DNA from 3 places in the Clostridium sp. LXY-7 genome. Region 3 is predicted to be linked to each of the others. Evidence: a T-box and tRNA genes for the amino acid it is inferred to sense, from the RefSeq annotation. Region 3 holds a T-box; the other regions hold tRNA genes.
The links. The T-box of region 3 lies ahead of lysS (lysine--tRNA ligase). A T-box ahead of a tRNA ligase gene usually reads a tRNA of that ligase, here a tRNA-Lys.

Region 1: it encodes a tRNA-Lys, which carries the amino acid that the T-box ahead of lysS (lysine--tRNA ligase) is inferred to sense. The anticodon was not compared.
Region 2: it encodes a tRNA-Lys, which carries the amino acid that the T-box ahead of lysS (lysine--tRNA ligase) is inferred to sense. The anticodon was not compared.

What each region holds. Positions count from the first base shown of each region.
Region 1 is NZ_JBLLJL010000001.1:1,055,357-1,061,526, reverse strand. It holds gene nifS (cysteine desulfurase NifS) at 1-220, opposite strand, end outside; gene ACI48Q_RS05005 (RrF2 family transcriptional regulator) at 213-653, opposite strand; gene ACI48Q_RS05000 (aminotransferase class V-fold PLP-dependent enzyme) at 817-2,169, shown strand; tRNA gene ACI48Q_RS04995 (tRNA-Lys) at 2,250-2,325, opposite strand; gene ACI48Q_RS04990 (AEC family transporter) at 2,435-3,346, opposite strand; gene ACI48Q_RS04985 (flavin reductase family protein) at 3,434-3,934, opposite strand; gene orr (ornithine racemase Orr) at 4,119-5,246, opposite strand; gene ACI48Q_RS04975 (GlmL-related ornithine degradation protein) at 5,243-6,170, opposite strand, start outside.
Region 2 is NZ_JBLLJL010000001.1:805,072-811,241, reverse strand. It holds gene ACI48Q_RS03860 (M3 family oligoendopeptidase) at 1-1,680, shown strand, start outside; gene ACI48Q_RS03855 (pyridoxamine 5'-phosphate oxidase family protein) at 1,780-2,244, opposite strand; tRNA gene ACI48Q_RS03850 (tRNA-Lys) at 2,395-2,470, opposite strand; gene ACI48Q_RS03845 (alanine/ornithine racemase family PLP-dependent enzyme) at 2,556-3,692, opposite strand; gene ACI48Q_RS03840 (aminotransferase-like domain-containing protein) at 3,843-5,306, opposite strand; gene ACI48Q_RS03835 (DMT family transporter) at 5,332-6,170, opposite strand, start outside.
Region 3 is NZ_JBLLJL010000001.1:409,071-415,240, forward strand. It holds gene ACI48Q_RS02035 (DNA polymerase III subunit alpha) at 1-2,263, shown strand, start outside; T-box leader at 2,422-2,751, shown strand; gene lysS (lysine--tRNA ligase) at 2,875-4,395, shown strand; gene pfkA (6-phosphofructokinase) at 4,835-5,794, shown strand; gene pyk (pyruvate kinase) at 5,805-6,170, shown strand, end outside.

The sequences.
Region 1 (6,170 bases), 650 kb from region 3:
CAGATCCTCCACCTGTGAAATATATTTCGCTAGCATCCACATTTATAGCCTTTGCTACTCTATCTCTCGCTTTATCTAAAGCTTTTTTAGTTTCTCTTGAAATTGAATAAACTGAAGACGGATTACCATAAAACTCAGTAAAATATGGTAACATCTCCTCTAAAACCTCTTGTTTTGTAAAGGTTGTAGCTGCATAGTCCATATAAATTGGTTTATTCATTGAAATTCACTCCTTTTAGTTTAGCCATATTTAAATAATCGTCCACAATATCTTGCAATGTTATGGACCTTGTAACCGAATCCATACTGTCTTTTATTTTTTTCCACACTAACCTAGTTGCACAGCAATCAATATTGTTACAGTCATGACTATCTAAACAAGTAGATATCTCTATAGGTCCTTCTAAAACCTCTAGCACTTCATAAACTGTAATATCTTGCGGTGCTTTATCTAGAATATACCCTCCATTTGCTCCTCTAACACTCTTTATAAGTCCAGATTTTCTTAGCACAGAGAATAGCTGTTCTAAATAATATTCTGATATATTTTGCCTACTGGAAATACTCTTTATTGATACAGGCTCTTTTCCATAGTTAATTGCTAGGTCAACCATAGCCTTGACTCCATATCTTCCCTTTGTTGATAATTTCATATATATCATTCCTTAATGTTGAGTACTTTACTATACTTTCATATTATCAAATCAGAGTAATCATGTCAACTATTAAATAAAACACTGAGTATTTTATATAAATGTACCAATTATAAGGTAATTTAATAGTATATAATATAACCACTTTAAGGAGGTTTAGAAAATGAGTAACTTTAAAGATAATGAATTTAGGAATCTAGTTCTAGGAGTTAACAACAAAGTAACTCTAGCAGATGGAAAATCTGTTGAGGGTATAAACTTTGATAATGCTGCCACCACTCCGCCCCTTAAGTGTGTCATAGATGAACTTCTGAAGGTTTCACCTTATTACTCTTCTGTTCATAGAGGAGAAGGTTATAAATCTCAATTATCTACTGCTCTTTATGAATCGAGTAAAATTGAAGTAATGAAATTTATCGGTGCAAATAAAAATTTTTGCGATATAATATATGTGAAAAATTGTACAGAAGCTATAAATAAGTTAGCAAACTTGTTAGCTCTTAAAAATAGTGGTTCCATAGTGATTTCTACCTTTATGGAACACCATTCAAATGATTTACCCTGGAGAGAAAATTTTAATGTTAAGTATGTAGATGTAGATAATAAAGGTGTACTAAACTTAGATGATTTAAAAAATAAGTTAGAAGAGTATAGTGGAAAAGTAATTCTTGTAGCTGTTACAGGAGCTTCTAATGTAACTGGTCATAAAAATAATATATATCAAATTGCTAAGCTTGCCCATTCTTATGGTGCAAAAATTTTGGTGGATGGTGCTCAACTAATACCACACAGTCCTTTTTCGCTTAAAAATCCTCATGATATAGATTATATTGATTTTGTTGCTTTTTCTGCTCATAAAATTTATGCACCTTTTGGAACAGGAGTGCTTCTAGGCGACAAGACCTTCTTCAATAATTGTCCTCCTGACTATTCTGGAGGTGGAACAATTTCCTACGTTTCACATAACAAGGTAACATGGGCTCCTTCTCCAGATAGACATGAAGCTGGATCTCCTAATGTATTAGGAGCTATAGCCCTCAGTTCTTCTATAAGAAAACTTTCTAGAGTGGGTATGCGTCATATTGAAGATCATGAGAAGAATTTAACAATGTATGCTACTGAGAATCTACTATACATTCCTTCAGTAACTATCTACGGAGATTATAAAAATTACAATAATAAGGTAAGTATAATTAATTTTAATATGGATGGTATACACCACGCACTATTAGCTAAAATTTTATCCTACGAATTTGGTATCGCTGTAAGAAGTGGTTGTTTTTGTGCACATCCTTATATGCAAACCTTATTAAAATTGCCTCCTGATATTATTGAAAAAGCTATGTATGAACCAAAAGAATCTCAACCTGGTACTGTAAGAATTAGTTTTGGAATGTATAATACTTTTGAAGAAATAGATAGATTTTTATATGCTATGTATAGAATACACACCTCTAAGGAGTATTTCATCAAAAAATACACTAAAAGAAAATATAATATTTTAAAAAAAATATGACTTCACTAGCTTATATGTTGTCTACTAATCCTAAGTTAGAAGAAAAATAAAAAATCTCCTAAGAAGCTTAGGAGATTTTTTGGTGCGCCATCAGGGGTTCGAACCCTGGACCCCCTGATTAAGAGTCAGGTGCTCTACCAACTGAGCTAATGACACTCATCAATTTACAAATTTATTCTACATCTTTCATGTGTATATGTCAATATATTTTTTATAAGTGAATTATTTACCCATATATAAAATATATCTATGCCTTTCTTCAAATCTAAATAATGAAATAAATTATTGCTGGTACTGTTATAATAGAGAATACTGTAGTTAAAAAAATACATTGGGATGCATATACATAGTCACTATCATATTGTGCTGCAATAATTGGTGCTATAACAGCTCCAGGCATTGCTACAATGAGAGTACAAATTTTAATAAGCTCACTATCTAGATTTAATGTTTTCATAGTTACATATACTATTAATGGTGTTACTATCAATGCAATAAAAGAACCAAAATAAATACTTTTTTCACTTAATACCTCTCTTAATTTAGATCTACACAACATAGATCCTATAATCATCATGGCAATAGGCGTGGTTACTCCACCTACCAACTCTATAGTTTTCATAATTGGTTCCGGTATATTAATTCTAGAAATAAATAATATAATACCGCCTATGACAGCCCATATAGATGCATTCTTCATAACCTCCTTTACGGCCTGTTTAAAGGATATTTTTCCAGCATAAAGTGATACGCCTATAGTCCAGGCAAATATTGTAAAAATCATATTATACATTGCAGCATAAAACACTCCAATATTGCCAAAGATACTTTGCAACACTGGATATCCCATAAATCCACAATTAGTAAATATAGTTATAAATCTAAGAGTTGGCTTTTTTTCTTGATCGACCTTAAAATATATGTATTTGGTGAAGACAAGCAACCCTGTATGAATTATTAAAGAATATATTAATATTTTAATCCCATTATTTAATAACTTCTCACTAAATTCTAAGTTAAACCCGCTAAAAATAAGGCATGGTAACGTTACTTGCATAACTAAATCACTTAATCCCTTTTCTACTTTTGCATCAATAATCTTCTTTTTATTAGCATAGGTTCCAACTAGCATCATTAAAAACAATATTAGAACTTGATTTACTGCATTAATATTCAACAAAAGTCCCCCAAACCTTAAATTAATTGTGGCACATCATTAATTCATTTTGTCATATAAATAAAAGACGATATTATCGTCTTTTATTTATAGTTTATAACAATCTACAATTTCTCCATAATAAAGTACGTGATAATTGTTATCCCTATAACAACTGTCCTTTATTTCATCTATTAAAAGGTCTTTTTCCATCTCCTGCTTATAAACTATCTTGCATTCATAGGTTAAAACATTAGGCCTATCTATTACTGGAGTATCCACTTTATTTGCCGGTTTTAAATTTAAGCTGCACTCTTTAAATTTATCATAATCTCTGCCTGATTTTACCCCACAAAATGTAAGTTCTTTCTTTAAATTATCATCTAGAGGTATTGTAACAGTAAAATTATCAACTTTATCTATTAAATCATAAGTGTGTCTAACTTTTCTTACCATAACCATAAAGGTAGGTCTTTTCCATTGATATCCTATATTTCCCCATCCTATAGTCATCGTATTAATCTCATCACCAGATTTTACTGTTAAAAAAGCTCCTTTTTCATTTAGATTTATTATAGCCTTATCTAACTCTTGGGTAAAATTAATCATATTCATTTCATCTCCTTAACTCATATATTCTGATTATACTATATATGATAATTAAATTGCATATTAACTTATCTAAATACTACAATTCTAGCTAATCACTTGTTTTATTTTGTAATTGAACTTCCCTGTTTTTATGAATTTATTTATACTCTTTCTATTTTTATTAAAAGAGCTCAATGTTATTTTATTTGCAATCTAGCACGCCTTCTATTTCTTTCTCTTTACATTTATTTATCATATCATCATCAATATAATATTTATATACATAGTTTGAAGTCATAGCTTGCAATAAACAGCCATAATCCATATAAAATTCTAATACATCCCCTAACTTATACTCTTTACTACCTTCAGTTACATCTAATATTAAATGATCACTACTTGCACCAATTATATTAATCTTACTATCTACTGGAATCATCCCATCCATTTTTATGTCTTGTCTTCCTAGTGCAATTATGGCTCTTTTAATAATACCCTTATCCTGAAATTTAGGAACTTCCCCAAATGCATCCAACCCTATCTTTCCTATAGGAACAGATGGTTTATTTTTGACCTCTACTATTTCTCCCTTTAATATAAAAGCATCCCTATATATATTCTCTATAGCTTGTTGGTAAGCTGTTTCATTACCTAGTAACATAGACTCACCAAGTCTAAGTTGAGTTACACCCTTAGGTATAGTATTGCCTAATACCATGTGTATACTACTAGAATTCCCTCCTGAAACCACAGATAATTTTATTTCCAATATCTTTTCTATTTTCTCTTTTATAGCTATAAGCTTACCAAGATTGCTTTCATCTGGAATTACTCCTCCATAACAAGTAAGATTAGTTCCAACTCCTAATAATTCTATTTGAGGAAGCTTGACTACTTCTCTAGCTAGATCTAGTACATCATATTCTAATACACCTTCTCTTAAATCACCTAAATCCACCATTAATATAACTTTATGAGTTTTCTTAGCATTAACAGCTGCTTTTGATAATTTCTTTATAGTCTCTAATTCAGAATTTAAAGATATATCAGCATACCTTACAACTGCCCCTGCATCACTTCTCATAGGTATCCTTAAAAGTACTTTTTCACAGGGTAGCGATGAAAGTTTTCTTAGATTTTGAATTCTTGAATCTCCTATAGCCTTCACTCCACCTTTTAATACTGCTTTTACTATAGTTTTATCTGAACAGAACACCTTACTTACGCCAACTACATCTATATCTTTTTCTTCACATATTTTTCTTAAGGTATTGGCATTATGAGTTATTTTATCTAAATTAACTTCAATACAAGGGTAATTTCTTCTCATATCTTAAGACTCTCCTTTAATAAAGTTATTGCTGCATCCTTATTTTCTCTACTAAGAACTCCAGCGCAGGCTACTATATACATACTATCTATTAGTACCTTAGAATCTTTTCTCGGATTCATAGTTACCTCTTCTTTTGTCTCTTTTATTCCCTCTAAGATATTTTCACCTTGTTCTAATCTTGTAAGAGCTCCTCCAGTTCCTACTATATATTTAATCATGGATAAATCCTTACCATAGGCTATAAATTTTTTTCCTGCTCCATAATGTCTCTTTATATATCCTACATGTCTACTTACAGCTACATTGGTAGCTTTTTGAGTCAATATTCTACTCCATTTAATTTCTCTCTCTGTTCTAGGTATAGGCTTGATATACTGCTCTATCTCTTCTCTAGTCAAGTCCTCTAGTTCATAGTCATTTAGCAACTCTATCACATTGTTCCTGTTTACATATACGCCCAAATCCCCCTCTACTGTTCTCTTAGCTTTTGGCTCAGGAGTAACTAATATATCAAGGACATCTACGCTACCTTCAGTTACTGAATGTACATCTGTAGTCGCTCCTCCTACATCTATTACTACTACATCTCCTATGAGTTCATATAAAAGCTTAGTAGCTTCCATAACTGCACCTGGAGTAGGCATTATGGCACCATCCACCATTTCCTTAATTTTATCCATCCCACCAGCCTTTGTAATATTTTTTTCAAAGGCATTTTGTATAATAGCTCTGGCAGGCTCTACATTTAATTCATCAACTCTCGGATAAACATTATCTATTATATATAGCTCTTTACCCTCAAATATATCTTTTATTTCATCTTGGTTCGCAACATTTCCACAATATACTACTGGAATATTTAAATCTGCTGCTCTTATAATTTCAGCATTATCAAGAGCCGTTTCTCTTTCACCATAATCC
Region 2 (6,170 bases), 400 kb from region 3:
ATTGAAAATTATATTCACTGGACTAACTCTACAATGCTTAGTCATGAAAACTCTGTGGTGTTATTAGAAAAATTCATCCAATTTCAGAAGGATTTACTTACCTATTTTAGCAAACTAGGAGCCATGATCAATTTAACACTAAGTGTAGATACTAAAAACTCTGTTGCTTTAAAATATAGTGATATATTAGATATCAAATTCAGTAAACTAGCTGAAAGTGATGCAAAAGCTACTAAGTGGATTGGCAAATTAGATAATTTGACAAATTATATTAATGACTCTGAAACTTTAAAACACCATGAATTTTTTCTTTTAGAAAAAGCTGAAAAAGCTAAGTATATGTTAAGCGACAAAGAAGAAGCATTAATGGCAAAAATGAAGAATACTGGTTCAAATGCTTGGAGTAAGCTTACAGATGTATTGACCTCCAGCCTAATGGTGGACATGGAGATTAATGGAGAGAAAAAATTGCTTCCTCTTTCTATGATTAGGAATATGGCTTATGAAAAGGATAGTATACTTAGAAAAGCTGCTTACGACGCTGAACTTGAAAGTTATAAGAAAATAGAAGATGGTGTAGCTGCAAGTCTTAATGGTATAAAAGGTGAAGTTCTTACTGTGTCAGAAATACGAGGTTATAGTTCTCCTCTAGAAGAAACTCTTATAAATTCTAGAATGGATAATATGACATTAAATGCTATGCTTGAGGCCATGAAAGAAAGTATGCCTACTTTCAGAAAATACTTAAGAAAAAAAGCTGAACTTTTAGGTCATAAAGATGGATTACCTTTTTATGATTTATTTGCTCCTATGGGAAATGCTGATATGAATTTTCCTTATGAAAATGGATGTGAATTTGTAATTGATAACTTTAAAACCTTTAGTGGTGAATTAGCTACCTTCGCAAAGACTGCCATGGAGAAAGCTTGGATAGATGTAATGCCTAAAGAGGGGAAAGTTGGAGGAGCCTTCTGTGCTAATCTTCACTTTATTGGAGAAAGTAGATTTTTATTAAACTATGGAGGAACCTTTAGTGATGTAGTGACCTTAGCTCATGAATTAGGCCATGGATATCATGGATATTGTCTTAACCATGAGAGCATATTAAATAGTGACTATCCTATGCCTATTGCCGAAACTGCTTCTACTTTTTGTGAAACTATAGTAAAGAAAGCTGCTATTAAAAATGCTACGAAAGAAGAGGCTTTTTCTATACTTGAAAGTGAAATCAGTGATAGCACACAAGTTATTGTGGATATATATAGTAGATTTTTATTTGAAAGTGAATTATTTGAGAAAAGAAAAGAAAGTGCCTTAAGTGTAGAAGAACTTAAAGAAATAATGGTAAATGCTCAAAAAAATGCATATGGAGATGGATTAGACCCTAATTATCTTCATCCCTATATGTGGGCATGTAAACCTCACTATTACTCTGCTGATTCTAATTTTTATAATTTCCCATATGCCTTTGGACTTCTCTTTGCTAAAGGATTATATGCTGAATATTTAAAAAGAGAAAATAGTTTTGCAGAAGATTATAAAAAACTTCTTTCAGTTACAGGTAAAAATAAAATTAGTGATGTAACTAAAATTATGAATATAGATATAACTTCTATAGATTTCTGGAGAAATTCATTAAAAACTATAGAAGATGATATTGAAGTCTTTTTAAATCTCTAGTTTAATATCTAATTTAATCATTTATTTATACCAAAAACCGTAGAATAGCATCCTTATGTGCAACTCTACGGTTTTATATAGAATATTTTTATAATATTACTATTTTCTACTCTTTCCAGTGATGTTTTCAATAGATATTTTAACTACTTTTGTCCTATTACTGCCTCTATTTATATACTCTTCTCCTTCTTTTAAATAATCCTTAGAATATTTATCAACCATCGCTGTTAAAGCTCTAGTTTTTTCTTCTCCATCTATCTCTTCTGCTATTCCAAACACTATAACACTTTCATAATCTGTGCTAAATTTATCAGGTAGCGTATTCACATCACCAACTACACAAAAAGATACTTTATTATTATTTTTTATATTACTTAACTTGTGACCTTCTAGTGCAGAATGAAAATAGATACAATTCTCTAAATATGTATAACTAAGTGGTACTCCATAAGAATATCCATCCTGATTCACTGTGGATAATACTCCATATTCACCCTTCTCTAATATTTTTGTAGCTTCTTTTCTATCTATTTTTCTATCCTGTCGTCTTATTTCCTTAAACATTATATCACTCCCTTTAAAAATAATATTTTAAATATTTCTATAGAATTATGTATCTTTATGCATAATTCATGTATTAATTTATATTATAAGTTATTTTATTACATATTTCCACAAAAAAAATCTTAATACTCTAAATAGTATTAAGATTTTTGGTGCGCCATCAGGGGTTCGAACCCTGGACCCCCTGATTAAGAGTCAGGTGCTCTACCAACTGAGCTAATGACACATAGGTTTTGTCTACAAAAATTATTATAGTACGAATTCGACAATCTGTAAATTGTTATTACAAAACCCAATAGTTAACTTCATATTTATTGATATACTTTATTAATCCAGCTTGCTCCACTTAAGTAAAGCATGTGAGGATAATATAATTCAAATGTTATAACATCTCCAATATTATAATCTTTCGAACAATCCTCTATATCTATAATTAAATGGTCGCTACTAGCTCCTATTATTTCTATATCTTTATCCCTAGGCATTAAGGTATCATAAAATACTACATCTTGCTTTCCAACTCCTAATATAGCCCTCTTACGCACTCCTCTATCTGTATAAGTTGGCTTATTTCCAAAGGCATCAATAAATATTTCTCCAATTGGATATGAAGGCTTATCTTTAATCTCTACAACTTCAGCTTTAAGAAGAAAAGCATCTTGACTTAACGGACTCATATCATATCCCCAAAACTCATCTAAATCTTTAGCTAAAAGTATTCCTTCTCCTAACCTTAAATTATTGATTTTCTTTGGTATAACTCCATCAATTATTAATGGTATAGATGAAGTTGCTCCTCCTGAAATCACATCTAGATCTCTTCCTATAAGTTCTTCAATTCTTTCTGCTATATCACATAATCTACCTAAATTTGCTTCACTAGGCTTAATAGATCCATAACATCCTAGATTTGTTCCTATTCCATATAATTGGACGTTTGGTAAATTATTCTCAACGTATAATGCTAAATTTATAAATTCTTTTTCATCCATAACTCCTTCTCTTAAGTCTCCCAGATCTATCATCAATATTACCTTATGCGATTTATCTACAATACTACATTGTTTTTGAATTTTATCTAAAATTTCTAATTCTGAATTTAAACTTATATCAACATATTCTACTAACTCATCTATTTCGCTGCACATAGGTATACGTACAAGCATAATAGGCTTATCTACCTTTTGTTCTCTTAATTCTTTAATTTGATTCATTCTTGATGTTGCTATGTATTTACATCCTGCATTCACCATTTGTTCTACTACTTCTGGTAATGCGTTAAATCCCTTCACTACTCCTGCTACACTAATTCCCACTCCATCACATAACTCAACCATATATTTTGTGTTTTCATATATTTTTTTCAAATTTATTTCTAACAGTGGATATTTAGCTTCTTTTTCTATGTCCTTACTCCTAATATTATCTAATTTAGTATCTTGCAGCATCTTAAAATCCCCCTTTTAAATACAAGGTTTACAGTTTTTAAAAGTAATTTTATTTCCCTTGTTGAATAAAATTATAAGAAAATTCAGTCACTATTTCATCATCCATATTAAATAAAACGAACCCAACCATAAAATAAAGCAACCATAAAACTATGGTTGCTTTTCATATTTACACATTCCTCTTATGAGCTTAGATAATTTATATAATCCCTCTTGTAAATCACTTATTTTTGCATAAGAATAAGATATTCTTAAAGAATAGTTGGAAGATGAGGCATATATATATCCAGGATACAGTAATATACCCATTTTGCATGCTTCATCAAAGAGTTTATACATACCAACTTTAAATTTTAATGTAATCCAAACATAATATCCCCCAGTTGGAATACTCCAAGTAGCAATGTCAGAAAAATATTTTTCTAATGTCTCTATGGTAACATTCCTTCTTATATATAGCTGCTTTCTCAAAAATTCTAAATGTTCCTCATACAATCCAGTTTCCATCCATTTTCCTACAGTTAACTGTGATAATGAACTAGAACCATAATCTGTTTGCATCTTAATATCTGCTAATCTCTCTATAACAGGCTCTGGTCCTACAATCCATCCTATTCTAAGTCCTGGACTTAGAGTTTTAGACACACTTCCCACATGCAATACTATTCCATTAACATCTATACTTTTGATAGGATTAGGAGGAGGTGAATCAATCCAAAGCTCTCTATATACATCATCTTCGATTATAGGTAACTTCTCACTTTCACACATCTTAACCAATTCTCTTCTTCTTTTTTCTGACATCACTATGGATGTAGGGTTTTGAAAATTAGGTATAGTATATAAAATTGATGGTACGTGTTTTTTTATATAATCTGGAATCAAGTCTACTCGAATTCCTTCCTTATCTATAGGTATTCCACTTCTTCTCATACCTAAAGATTGAAATATCTGTAGAGAGTACATGTAAGAGGGATCTTCTAATAACACTGTAGATCCTGGCTGTAATAATGCCATAGATACTAGTTGCATGGCTTGAAGAGCTCCTGATACAATTAGTATTGATGCTGGAGATGCATTTATTCCATATTTTTTTAAGTAATTACTTATCTGCTCTCGAAGATAAAGCATTCCGTTAGGTCCCTCATAACCTAGACTATTCATTTCACTAGAAACCTCTTTTAAAACAATCCCCATTTTTTCCTGAGGAAATAATTCAGGAGAAGGTTCTCCAGTACTTAATCTAATAAAATTATCTTGAAACTCTAATATGTTTATTTGCTTAATAGTTTTAACATTAGGTATATGAATTCCTTCTTCAATGTAAGAGTTCCAGTTAGTCTGAAGATTTGTCAATAGTGGGGATACGCTACTAACTATTTTAGTTCCACCTTTGCCTTTACCTTCTAATATACCCTCTGCCTTTAATTCATCTAAAGCAAAAACTATAGTACTTCTATTCACATTGAAAAGTTTTGCTAATTCTCTTTGAGTTGGAATAATAGCTCCTATATGCCACTCTCCATTAATTATTTTACTCTTAAAATATTCAATTATTTGAATGTATATAGGTTTAGATGACTCTTTATCCGGTTTCCACTCTATATTTATCATATGTTAATCCTCCATTGTACAATTTTTATACTTTCATATTCTTCTCTTCTTTCCTTATACTAATCTTTGAAATGTCAATTTCTGATAATATTAGACCTAATATTATTAACAGTCCACCTAATATACCTTTACTGCTCAATGCCTGTCCAAGAACTATCCAAGATATAGAAGCCCCAAATACAGGTTCTAATGTAAAAATCATTGCTACTTTAGTTGAACTTATAAATTTTAAACAGTGTGTTTGAACCCAAAAGGCAAAAGCAGTACAAAATACTCCCATAAAAATTAAGGAATAGAAGCTCACAGGTTGAATATTTTGAGGAAAGCTTTCAAAAAAAGGCGCTATAACGAAACCAATGAAAGCCACAAAATACATTTGCAGAATTGTGACTAGAGTAGCATCATTATTCGATAAGAACTTTTCAGTTAATACAATGTGAAGCGCAAATGCTACTGAGCAAATTATACAAAGTATATCTCCAAAATTTAATCCAAAATCCCCTTTCCCATTAAATGAGACTAAAAGGATTCCTACTATACATATAGCTATGCAAAACCAATATTTTTTATTTATCTTTATTTTCAGTAATATCCACGAAATAAAAGGTACTATTATAATGGCTAAACAACAATAAAAAGAAGCTCTTGAAGCAGTAGTATACTTTACTCCAACCACTGATAAGAAATATATAATAAACAGTGGTACGGAAAGTATCCCTGAGGTTTTTACTATTTTCTTATCTATAAACTTTAACTTTTTAATAAATAGCACTGACATCAATAACGCTGCGATTAAAAATCTAAATCCAATTTGATAAATAGGTGTAATACTTCTATTTGCGAATTCAATAGCAGGATATCCTG
Region 3 (6,170 bases):
GCAAGAGGTAATCGATTATGTTGTGGATAAGTATGGAGCGACAAATGTATCTCAGATAATAACTTTTGGAACTATGGCTCCGAGAGCTTGTATAAGAGATGTGGGAAGAGCTATGAACTATTCTTATGCAGAAGTTGATAAAATAGCAAAGATGATTCCTACAGTATTAAATATAACCATAGATAAAGCATTAGAAATGAATAGTGAATTAATGGAAACCTATGATACTGATGAGAGAGTAAGGGAACTTATAGATGTAGCAAAGGATTTAGAAGGACTTCCAAGACACTCTTCAACTCATGCGGCAGGAGTGGTTATAGCATCCAATCCACTAGTAAATTATGTACCTCTTCAAAAAAATGAAGACATGATAGTAACTCAATTTACTATGGGAACATTAGAAGAATTAGGTCTCCTAAAGATGGATTTCTTAGGACTTAGAACGCTAACTGTTATGGAGGATGCTGTTAGAAATATAAAAGAAAATAGAGGAATAGATGTTAATCTTGATGACCTTGGCTTTGGTGATCCAAAAGTCTATAAGATGATTGGAGAAGGAAAAACTGTGGGAGTATTCCAGCTGGAATCTGCAGGAATGACTTCCTTCATGAAGGAGCTAAAACCAGACTGCTTAGAAGACATCATAGCGGGTATAAGTCTTTATAGACCAGGTCCTATGGCGGAAATACCAAGATATATAGATGGCAAAAAAAATCCGGATAAAGTTCAATATGTAACTCCACAGTTAGAGGAAATTTTAGATGTTACCTATGGAGTTATGGTGTATCAAGAGCAGGTTATGGAGATAGTTAGGGAACTAGGAGGATATTCATTAGGAAGAAGTGACCTAGTTAGAAGAGCTATGTCTAAAAAGAAGCATAAGGTAATGGAAGAGGAACGAAAAAACTTCATTCATGGAATAGTAAATGCCAAGGGGGAAGTTGAAGTTCCGGGATGTGTTAGGAATGGAATTACTGAAGAGGCTGCAAATAAGATATTTGACCAGATGATGGACTTTGCTTCTTATGCATTTAATAAGAGTCATGCAGCAGCCTATGCTGTAGTTGGATATCAGACCGCTTATTTAATGTATTATTACCCAGGGGAATATATAGCAGCTATGCTGAATAGCATAATGGGAAGCAATGAAAAAGTAGCCTTCTATATAAGATTTGCAGAGGAACTTGGCATTCAGGTTCTACCTCCAGATATAAATGAAAGTTGCACTAAATTTACAGTAAAAGATAATACTATAAGATTTGGGCTTTCAGCTATAAAAAATGTAGGTGCAAATGTAATAGATTCTATAGTTGAGAGAAGAGAGGAAAAGGGAAAGTTTAAAGATTTTAATGACTTTTGCAACAAAATAGATAGTTCTGCAGTAAATAAAAGAGCTGTAGAAGGTCTTATAAAAGTTGGAGCCTTTGACTCCTTTAAGGTATATAGATCAAGAATTATGGCTATTTTTGAAAAAGTTCTTGATGGGATAAATAATGAGAGAAAGAGAAATGTACCAGGGCAAATGAGTTTATTTAATGCTCTGGAGGAAGAGGATACAACTATCTTCAAGATACAATATCCTAATATAGAAGAGTTTAATAAGAAATATATATTGGCAATGGAAAAAGAAATGACAGGTATATATCTATCAGGACACCCTCTTGATGATTATGAAAAAACTTTAAAGGTGGTAACTAGTCATAAAACATCTGATCTAGTTATAGAAAGCACTTTAGAGGAAAGCAATATAGAAACAGATAATTATAAGGTACAGGATAGACAAAAGGTTATAGTGGGAGGAATATTTGGGACAGTATCCAAAAAAATTACACGAAATAACCAAATGATGGCTTTTGCGAATTTAGAGGATTTATTTGGAAATGTTGAAGTGGTAATATTCCCTAAAACTTTTAATCAATATAGAAATCTTATTGAAGAAGATCAATTAGTTATAGTAGAAGGAAGAGTAGCCTTAGAAGAGGGAGAACAAAGTAAAATACTCTGCGAAAAGATATCTCCATTAGTTAATGTTTCTAAAGATAAAATATATGTGCTAGTACCCAATGAGACAACATTAAATTCAGCCATGAAGAATATAAGAAATGAGTTTAAGGATAATTTTGGAACTACACCTGTATATCTATGCACTGCTAATGATAGAAAGAGTTATTTAGTAAATAAAAATAGCTGGTTAAACAATAATTATGACACAATTTCTCATCTTAAAAACATGTTTGGTGAGGAAAATGTAAAGATAGTTTAGAGTTTTTATAATGCAATGAAAATTGTTTATTTGGCGCGATTTTAAAATCGTGCCATTTTCATACATAGGTAAAATTAAAAAGGGTTAATAGATTTTAAATTTAAGAATATTAAAAAAATATTGACAGTATAAGTAAAGTATAATAGAATGATTTTAAATAAAAGACTATGAAGAGATGAGTAAATGGATCAATTTTTTTCACAGAGAGCTTCTGTTGGTGAGAGGAAGTAGAAAACGTCTATTGAAAAAAGCCTCTGAGTCTTACATTGAACCTAGCAAATAGGGGATGATGTAACGGGAGCTCCCGTTAAAGAGCTAGAGTATAATCTTTTAACTGACACTTCAAATTTGAATTTGAAGAGTAGAAGGGTACTCCTTAGAGAAAAAAAGGAGTTTCATTAGTTAAAAGCCGTACTTGAAAAGGTTAATGCGGTGACGTATTAACGAACTGGGGTGGTACCACGAAGTAATTATCTCTCGTCCCCAAGACTAATGTCTTGGAGGTGAGAGTTTTTTTGTTGTTGAAGGTTAAAAAATTCCTGTAATCATAAATGTGATATCACAGGAATATATAAAAATTAATTGTGGCAAAATGAAAGGTGGTATTATCAATGTATAGTAATTATACAGATTTAAACAATTTATGTGAAATAATGCAAGATGCTAATGAGTTTATGGTGGAAAGAGTAAAAAAAATAACTCAGCTTAAAGACAGAGGAATTAATCCATACCCATATTCTTTTAATCCAAATTCAAATTCTAAATATATATTAGAAAACTTTGATTTTATAAACAATGAACAGGAATTTATCTTAGCTGGCAGAGTTATGCTTTTAAGAAGAATGGGAAAAGCTACATTTTTAAATATTAGAGATCAGCATGGAACAATTCAAGTTTATATTAATAAAGGAGTAATAGGAGAAGAAGAATATAGTTTAATTAAACTAATAGATACTGGAGATATTATAGGAGTACGAGGCAATGTATTTAGGACTAAAACTGAAGAGATAACAATAGAAGCAAAAAAAATTACAATGCTTTCTAAATCTATAAGGCCACTACCAGAAAAATATCATGGTATTCAGGATGCTGATTTAAGACAGAGACATCGTTCATTGGATATGATAATGAATGAAGATGTAAAACAAAGATTTATAAATCGTTCAAAGGCTATGTATGCCATAAGAGAATTTATGGACCAAAAAGATTTTATGGAGATGGAAACACCTATATTAGATACAAAATATGGTGGAGGAGAAGCAAAACCCTTTGTAACTAATGTAAATGCTTTAAACTGTGAAGTATTTATGAATGTGTCTCCAGAATTATATTTAAAAAGACTTATGGTAGGTGGAATTGATAGAGTTTACACCATGGTAAGAGCTTTTAGAAACGAAGGTATAGATAGAACTCATTATCCTGAGTTTACGCTATTTGAATGCTATATGGCCTATGCCGACTATGATGATATGATGAGGCTTATGGAACAGTTATATGAATATGTATTTCTAAAAGTAAAAGGAACAACTAAAGCCACCTATGATGGTGTAGAGATTGATTTTAAAGCTCCATGGAAAAGAGAAACCATGTGTAACCTTGTAAAAAAATATACAGGTATAGATGTGGAGATGCTTATAAAAGAAGATATAGTGAAATTAATAAAAGAAAAAGGATTTTTATCAGAAGAGCAAGAAGAGGGATTAAATTTGGAGGAAGCTCCAAAAGGGGATTTGATTTTAATCTTATTTGAAGCTTATTGTGAGGAACATTTGATAGAACCTACTTTTGTAATTGATTTTCCACTAGATTCTTCTCCACTATGTAAGGTCCATAGATTTAATTCAGAGTTAATTGAAAGGTTTGAACCTTATGCTTTTGGAGTGGAGCTTGGAAATGCATATTCTGAGCTTAATGATCCATTAAGACAAAGAGTATTACTTTATGATCAAGCAAATAAATTAAGAGCAGGTCTTGAAACAGCAAGTCCAATGGATGAAGAATTTGCAGTGGCTATAGATACTGCAATGCCACCTGCAGGGGGACTAGGTATAGGAATAGATAGAATGATGATGTTCTTAACAGACTCAACATCTATAAGGGATGTAATAGCATTCCCATTAATAAAAAGATAAGAATTAAAGGTATTGGATAGATAAGTGCTCACTTTCTTTGCAGTGAATTGTAGCAAGCTACAGAGAAGTGCAACTTGCAGTTGCAGAGAAACATGCCAAGAGGCGTAGAGAAACATTCATTCTGCTTATTAGTGACCGAATTGAATGCTTCACTGAAACCATCGGTTGCACTTCACTAAAAGACACTAATCTTTGTTAATAAAAGATTAGTGTTTTTTAGTGAAGTTTTGAGAATACAATTCATATAAATATATATTTTTTACCACTTATAAGATTTATGAAAAAGTAAGATAATATATGATAATACACTATTTGAAATGATAACGTGTACATTTTTAAATTTAGATTAATATGGTTAAAATCTTGAAAATTTCATTGATAATAGTGAAGTTAAATATTAGAATTAATATATATTGTAATGAGTTTAGGGGGTAATCACATGAAAAGAATTGCTGTACTAACTAGTGGTGGTGATTCACCAGCAATGAATGCGGCTATAAGAGCCGTAGTCCGGATGGGTAAAGAAAAAGGGTTAAGGGTATACGGAGTTCATAGAGGGTATAATGGTCTCATTAATGGAGAGATATATGAGATGGAAAAAAGTTCTGTATCAGATATTATCCAAAGAGGAGGAACCATATTAAGAACTGCTAGAAGCGAGGAATTTAAGACCTTAGAGGGAAGACAAAAGGCTTTAAATGTAATAAAAGTATTAAAAATAGATGGAGTAGTTGTAATTGGAGGAGATGGTTCCTTTAGAGGAGCTGATCTTTTAAGTGACTTAGGAGTTCCTACTGCATGTATACCAGGAACCATAGATAATGATTTAGCTTATACTGATTACACTGTAGGATTTGATACAGCATTAAATACGGCATTAGATGCAGTTAATAAAATAAGAGATACATCTAGTTCTCATGAAAGAGTAAGTGTTATTGAAGTAATGGGAAGGAACTGTGGAGATTTAGCACTATTTGTAGGAATTGCAGGTGGAGCCGAAAATGTAATTGTGCCTGAGAAAGCTTTTAATATTGACGATATATGCGAAAATATTTTCAAGGGGAAAAGAAATGGAAAGCTTCATAATATTATAATTTTAGCAGAAGGAGTAGGGGGAGCTCAAAATCTAGCTAAAAAGATACAAGAGATTACCAGTATTGAAACGAGAGCAACAGTGCTTGGATATATTCAAAGGGGTGGAATACCAAGTGCTTTTGATAGAATATTAGCATCTAGAATGGGTGCCAAGGCAGTAGAAGTATTATTAGAAGGTAAATCAGCAAGAGTAATAGGAACTAAAAAAGGTGAGATTATAGACATGGATATAAAAGAAGCTCTTGCAATGGAAAAGCAATTTAATGAAGAGTTATATAATATATCTATAGCTCTTTCTAACTAGGAGGATATAAATGAAAAAAACAAAGATAATATGTACAGTAGGGCCAACTACAGATGATGAAAGTATTATAAAGCAGTTAATAGAAAACGGTATGAATGCTGCAAGACTTAATTTCTCTCATGGAAGTCATGAAGAACATAAAAAAAGAATAGATATGGTTAAAAAGATTAGACAAGAACTTGGACAGCACATAGCAATAATATTAGATACTAAAGGACCAGAGATAAGAACAGGTAATTTTGAAAGTGGTACTGTAGAATTAGTAGAAGGAACTGAATTCACAATACATTGTGGAGAAGAAGTACTAGGAGATGCCACTAAATGCTCTGTAACCTATGGAAATTTATGTGAAGATGTAGAACCAGGAGATGTGATT